Regions from separate parts of the Paenibacillus sp. sptzw28 genome, predicted to be linked through region 2. Evidence: a T-box and tRNA genes for the amino acid it is inferred to sense, from the RefSeq annotation. Region 2 holds a T-box; the other holds one or more tRNA genes.
What was found. The T-box of region 2 lies ahead of metG (methionine--tRNA ligase). A T-box ahead of a tRNA ligase gene usually reads a tRNA of that ligase, here a tRNA-Met.
Positions count from the first base shown of each region.

Region 1: it has a tRNA-Met gene. The T-box ahead of metG (methionine--tRNA ligase) is inferred to sense a tRNA for this amino acid. The anticodon was not compared.

Region 1 is NZ_CP080545.1:90,993-94,394, reverse strand. It holds rRNA gene KZ483_RS00375 (23S ribosomal RNA) at 1-1,618, shown strand, start outside; tRNA gene KZ483_RS00370 (tRNA-Met) at 1,851-1,927, shown strand; tRNA gene KZ483_RS00365 (tRNA-Val) at 1,936-2,011, shown strand; tRNA gene KZ483_RS00360 (tRNA-Asp) at 2,027-2,103, shown strand; tRNA gene KZ483_RS00355 (tRNA-Phe) at 2,112-2,187, shown strand; tRNA gene KZ483_RS00350 (tRNA-Tyr) at 2,230-2,315, shown strand; tRNA gene KZ483_RS00345 (tRNA-Lys) at 2,332-2,407, shown strand; gene KZ483_RS00340 (MraY family glycosyltransferase) at 2,636-3,402, shown strand, end outside.
Region 2 is NZ_CP080545.1:4,227,162-4,230,563, reverse strand. It holds gene KZ483_RS19445 (Gfo/Idh/MocA family protein) at 1-579, opposite strand, end outside; gene yidD (membrane protein insertion efficiency factor YidD) at 903-1,178, shown strand; T-box leader at 1,207-1,483, shown strand; gene metG (methionine--tRNA ligase) at 1,557-3,402, shown strand, end outside.

The DNA.
Region 1 (3,402 bases), 2.0 Mb from region 2:
GTAACGAAAAGACAAGTGAGAATCTTGTCCGCCGAAAGCCTAAGGGTTCCTGAGGAAGGCTCGTCCGCTCAGGGTAAGTCGGGACCTAAGGCGAGGCCGAAAGGCGTAGTCGAAGGACAACAGGTTGATATTCCTGTACCACCGTAAGCCGTTATGAGCAATGGGGTGACGCAGAAGGGTAGTGACGCGGCCTGATGGAATAGGCCGTCCAAGCAGTGAGGCTGGTTGATAGGTAAATCCGTTAACCGATAAAGCTGGGCTGTGATGGGGAGGGAAAATTACAGTACCGAAGGTCATGTGCTCCCGCTGCCGAGAAAAGCCTCTAGCCAGGTGATGGTGCCCGTACCGCAAACCGACACAGGTAGGCGAGCAGAGCATGCTAAGGCGCGCGGAAGAACTCTCGTTAAGGAACTCGGCAAAATGACCCCGTAACTTCGGGAGAAGGGGTGCCTCGGTAGGGTGAATAGCCCGAGGGGGCCGCAGTGAAAAGGCCCAAGCGACTGTTTAGCAAAAACACAGGTCTGTGCGAAGCCGTAAGGCGAAGTATACGGGCTGACGCCTGCCCGGTGCTGGAAGGTTAAGGGGAGTGGTAAGGGCAACCGAAGCTATGAACCGAAGCCCCAGTAAACGGCGGCCGTAACTATAACGGTCCTAAGGTAGCGAAATTCCTTGTCAGGTAAATTCTGACCCGCACGAATGGCGTAACGACTTGGGCGCTGTCTCAACGAGAGATCCGGTGAAATTTTAATACCTGTGAAGATGCAGGTTACCCGCGACAAGACGGAAAGACCCCATGGAGCTTTACTGCAGCTTGATATTGGACTTTGGTACGATCTGTACAGGATAGGTGGGAGCCTTGGAAGCCGGAGCGCCAGCTTCGGTGGAGGCATCGTTGGGATACCACCCTGATCGTATCGGAGTTCTAACCTGGTACCGTCATCCGGTACAGGGACCGTGTCAGGTGGGCAGTTTGACTGGGGCGGTCGCCTCCTAAAATGTAACGGAGGCGCCCAAAGGTTCCCTCAGAATGGTTGGAAATCATTCGTAGCGTGCAAAGGCATAAGGGAGCTTGACTGCGAGACCTACAAGTCGAGCAGGGACGAAAGTCGGGCTTAGTGATCCGGTGGTACCGCATGGAAGGGCCATCGCTCAACGGATAAAAGCTACCCTGGGGATAACAGGCTTATCTCCCCCAAGAGTCCACATCGACGGGGAGGTTTGGCACCTCGATGTCGGCTCATCGCATCCTGGGGCTGAAGTAGGTCCCAAGGGTTGGGCTGTTCGCCCATTAAAGCGGTACGCGAGCTGGGTTCAGAACGTCGTGAGACAGTTCGGTCCCTATCTGTCGCGGGCGTAGGAAATTTGAGAGGAGCTGTCCTTAGTACGAGAGGACCGGGATGGACGTACCGCTGGTGTACCAGTTGTTCCGCCAGGAGCACCGCTGGGTAGCCAAGTACGGACGGGATAAGCGCTGAAAGCATCTAAGCGTGAAGCCCCCCTCAAGATGAGATTTCCCAATTCGTAAGACCCCTGGTAGACGACCAGGTTGATAGGTTCGAGGTGGAAGCGCAGCAATGCGTGCAGCTGACGAATACTAATCGGTCGAGGGCTTATCCTACGAACGTTCACCTGAACGTTCACTTCGCACGCTGCTCTTAGGTTAACGTAAGACTAAAGGGGTTTCACAACTGTTCGTATCCAGTTTTCAGGGTGTAATTACCTTGAATCAGCCGACAAGTGCGGCTCATTCACATGTAATGCACATGACGTTTGGCGACGTCAATCACCTGACTTTGCCGGCTGCTGCCCCAGTCGATTGCAAAGGACATGCTTATAGGGGCAATTTGTGTGGCGGCATAGCTCAGCTGGCTAGAGCGTACGGTTCATACCCGTGAGGTCGGGGGTTCGATCCCCTCTGCCGCTACCACTACATATGGAGGCTTAGCTCAGCTGGGAGAGCATCTGCCTTACAAGCAGAGGGTCGGCGGTTCGATCCCGTCAGCCTCCACCATATGTGTTTTATCGCGGAGCCGTGGTGTAGAGGCCCAACATGCCTGCCTGTCACGCAGGAGACCGCGGGTTCGAATCCCGTCGGCTCCGCCATTTTATTTGGCTCGGTAGCTCAGTCGGTAGAGCAGAGGACTGAAAATCCTCGTGTCGGCGGTTCGATTCCGTCCCGAGCCACCATTTATTTGAACGTTAGGCGATCACGCCTTCGTGTATGTTTCCGGAGGGCTAGCGAAGTGGCCAAACGCAGCAGACTGTAAATCTGTTCTCTGACGAGTTCGGTGGTTCGAATCCATCGCCCTCCACCATTTTCTCTAATAGCAAGAGCCATTAGCTCAGTTGGTAGAGCACCTGACTTTTAATCAGGGTGTCGAAGGTTCGAGTCCTTCATGGCTCACCATTAATATTATGATCCTCTTAAATATAAGATAAACGTAACCTGCAGACCAAGCGTCTGCAGGTTTTTTGGTTGGTTTGAGCATTTTTCTGGTGCCGGCACTTCGAGGCAATGTTGGAAACGAACGATGTTTTCCGGTTTTCGGGCGGATTCAAGAGTTTCGCGAGTAATCCATCAGCGACGGGGCACACTTATCACATTGGGCATGTCGTCGTAAAGGAGGTCTCCAAAATGGAATTTCTAACTGCAGCTGCTTTTAGTTTTTGTATCGTTGCCCTTCTCGTTCCTTTATTGAGAAAAGTTGCGCTGAAAGTGGGCTTCGTTGATCAACCATCTGCTCGGAAAATTCACAGGTCACCAATCCCTCTTATGGGGGGAACCGCACTGTATGCAGCCATTATAGGAGCTTTATTTGCCTTTCAAGGCGTTACTCCGCTCAGCAAAACAATTTGCATCGGGGGGCTTATTCTTATCGTCATCGGGCTGGCGGACGATGCAGCGAAAGCGAAAGGAAAGGATTTCCCAGTCTGGCCCCGGTTCTGGATTTATTTAGCTGCATCAGCGGTACCGCTTTGTTTCGGAATACATATTTCAGGATTGTCCGGTCCAAAAGGGTTCATAATGCTGCCCGGCTGGTTAGCCGTCATCATTTCAGTTGTGTGGGTCTTCGCCCTTATCAATATGATTAATTTCATCGATGGTGTCGATGGTCTCGCTTCCGGTGTAGCAACCTTCTCGTCGCTTACTTTATTTGTTGCCGCCCTTATTAAAGGGCAAACGGATACAGCGCTGCTTGCTGTGGTCTTGGTTGGCGCATGCGCCGCCTTTCTAATATATAACTTTCACCCTGCCAGGATTTTTATGGGGGATGCCGGGGCCACTTTTCTTGGATTCACGCTCGCGGTAATTGCAGTAGACGGAGCTTTCAAAAGCGCTACTCTTGTAACGGTGGCTGTCCCGCTGCTCGCTCTTGGTGTCCCGATACTGGACACGGTTAT
Region 2 (3,402 bases):
CAAGCCGAGGAATAAACGGACCAGATACATCGGATGGCAGCCCAGATCGATAAGGGCTCCGCCGCCGCATTGTTCGAGATTGAAGAAATGGCCCGGGAGCCAGCCGGCCGTTGCGCCGTTGTGCGAGAGCCGGGCGCGGGCTTGCGTCAGCTGCCCGAGCAGTCCCTTATCTATCACCTCTTGAACTGCCAGCGTGTAGCCATGATTCAAACGGGGCAGCGAGACGGTCAATTTGACGCCCGCTTCGTCAACAGCCCCAAGGATTTCTTGCACTTCTTTTAATGTCGGCGCAATTACTTTTTCCGTAAAAATATGTTTGCCGGCCCGGGCGGCTTTTACCATAACGTCACGGTGAATATTCGTCGGCGTATCTACGACAACAGCGTCGACATCCGCTCTTGCAAGCAGAGCATCCAAATCCGCGACAAAAGGCACGCCCAGCTTCTGCGCCGCTTCCTCACCGCGAGTCGGAAATTCGTCCCACACCGCGACAATCTCGGTGTCCGGATTTCCCTGCACCTGTTTCGTGTAATCCCAAGCATGAACATGCCAATAGCTGAGCATAGCCACTCGAATCATTATGATTCCTCCTAAAAGTTTTGTGCGATACTTCTTGAATACGCTGCTTTAGCGAGCACAAAACTCGCTACGGAAGCATACGCCAAGTCTCATTCACTTTCAGTTGTCCGTTCTCCGTTATTCATCCTCTAATTATGCGACACAACGATACCGTAACACAAATAAAAGCGGCCTAAAATGCGTTTACATGACATTTAGACTGCAAAATAACGACATTCACTACCTCGGCACTGCTTCAATAGCGGCTGACATTGACTGGGACCCGGTTTTCGGGCATCATGTTGCATATAGAGGGTATTATGAAGCAGGAAGGAGCGGCGGACATGCGACAATTAATGAAGGCGCCAATACATGTGTACCGCCGTTTTATATCGCCCATAAAGCCGCCGACCTGCCGCTTTTACCCGACCTGCTCCGAGTATGCGCTTCAGGCGATCGACAAACACGGCCCGGCCAAGGGCGGCTGGCTGGCGTTAAAGCGGATTTGCAGGTGCCATCCGTTCCATCCCGGCGGCATCGACCATGTACCGCCCACCCGGGAAGAGCTTGCCCGGCGGGCGAATGACCCGCTTGACAGCGCAGCGGCGGATTCGGTATAGTTTGACCATAAGAATGATTACCACATCAATACATTCAATGAACGGATAAGTACAGGAGCAGTGCCCTTTACAGAGAGCCGGGGAAGCTGGAAACCGGTAAGGAGCAACTTTTGGAAAATGGTCCGGGAGAATCCGCTTTCGAACCGGCAGCTCGGTATCAGCTGCGGCAAGGGAGGGGCGCGAGGCCGCGTTACCGGCCATGCTGCCGTTTGAATGGACGGCACTAATGAAGCTTTCTCCGGGCTCTACGTGCGGAGAGGGGAAATTGGGTGGTACCGCGTGAGCTGCAAGCTTTCGTCCCATATGGGACAGAAGGCTTTTTTGCGTTATAAACGATTAATAAGATGACAGCAAGCTATGAAAAGGGAGGTAGTTGTTTTGAGCGAAGCGAACAAGTCATTCTATATTACGACCCCGATCTATTACCCAAGCGACAAGCTTCATATCGGTCACGCTTATACGACGGTGGCGGGCGACGCCATGGCGCGTTACAAGCGGCTGCGCGGTTATGATGTCTGGTATTTGACCGGGACTGACGAGCACGGCCAGAAGATTGAACGGAAGGCGCAGGAGAAGAACAAGACCCCGCAGCAGTTCGTCGACGACATCGTTGTGACGATCAAGGAGCTCTGGAGCAAGCTCGACATCTCCAACGATGATTTTATCCGCACGACGGAAGACCGTCATAAGCGGGTGGTGGTTGAGATTTTCGACCGGCTGCTGCAGCAGGGCGATATTTATAAAGGAACATACGAAGGCTGGTATTGCACGCCGTGCGAATCCTTCTTCCTCGAGAGGCAGCTCGTGAACGGCAATTGTCCGGATTGTGGTCGTCCGGTTGAACTTGTCAAAGAGGAAAGCTATTTCTTCCGGATGAGCAAATATGCCGACAGATTGCTGCAATACTATGAAGAAAACCCCGAGTTTATTCAGCCTGAGTCGCGCAAAAATGAAATGATCAATAACTTTATCAAGCCGGGGCTTGAGGATTTGGCCGTTTCCCGAACCACGTTCGACTGGGGTATTAAAGTGAAAGGTGATCCGAAGCACGTTGTTTATGTATGGATCGATGCGCTCTCGAACTATATTACCGCACTCGGGTATGGCACAGATGTTACGAGCAAATACGATCAATTCTGGCCTGCCGACGTCCATCTTGTGGGAAAAGAAATCGTCCGCTTCCATACGATCTATTGGCCGATTATGCTGATGGCGCTGGAACTGCCGCTGCCGAAAAAAGTATTCGCTCACGGCTGGCTGCTTATGAAAGACGGTAAAATGTCCAAATCCAAAGGCAATGTCGTGGACCCTGTTACGCTGATCGACCGCTACGGATTGGATGCGCTTCGATATTATTTGCTGCGCGAAGTGCCGTTCGGAGCAGACGGGACGTTCACGCCGGAAGGCTTCGTTGAGCGGATCAACTTTGATCTTGCCAATGACCTCGGCAACCTGCTGAACAGGACCGTTGCGATGATCAACAAGTATTTCGGTGGCGAAATTCCCGCCTATGACGGCAATGTCACGGCGTTTGACGCTTCCCTGTCCGAGCTGGCCGTCGGAACGTCTAAGCAGGTCGAAGCTGCTATGGAGCGCATGGAGTTTTCCGTTGCGCTTGCCGCGATCTGGCAGCTCGTCAGCCGAACGAACAAGTATATCGACGAGACGCAGCCGTGGGCGCTTGCCAAGGATGACGCAAAGAAAGGCGAGCTTGCATCAGTGATGCATCATCTGGCCGAATCGCTGCGAATTATCTCGATTTTGCTGCAGCCCTTCCTTACTAATGCACCCAGCGAAATATTCCGTCAACTGGGGGTAGCGGACAAACTTCTAACTTCATGGGACAGCACCAAGTCCTTCGGCCAACTGCCTGGAGGTACGCGCGTAACAAAAGGCGCCCCGATCTTCCCGCGCCTTGAAGCGGCCGAGGAAGCGGCGTTCATCGCTTCCACAATGAACGCAGGGGCTGCGCCGTCAGGTGGCGATGCCGATGGTCAAGCGGCCGCGGCGCCTGAGACGGCAAGCGGGCAAGCAAGCGGTGATTTGAAGAATGAAGCGGCCGAAGCCCCGGCTGCAGCCGCAGCGCCGGAAGCGAAAGAGGAAATCGGTATAGATGAATTCGCCAAGGTGGAGCTGCGCGTAGCACAGGTTCTAGCGGCAGAGCCGGTCAAAAACGCCGATAAGCTGCTCAAGCTTCAGCTTGATCTCGGCTATGAGCAGCGGC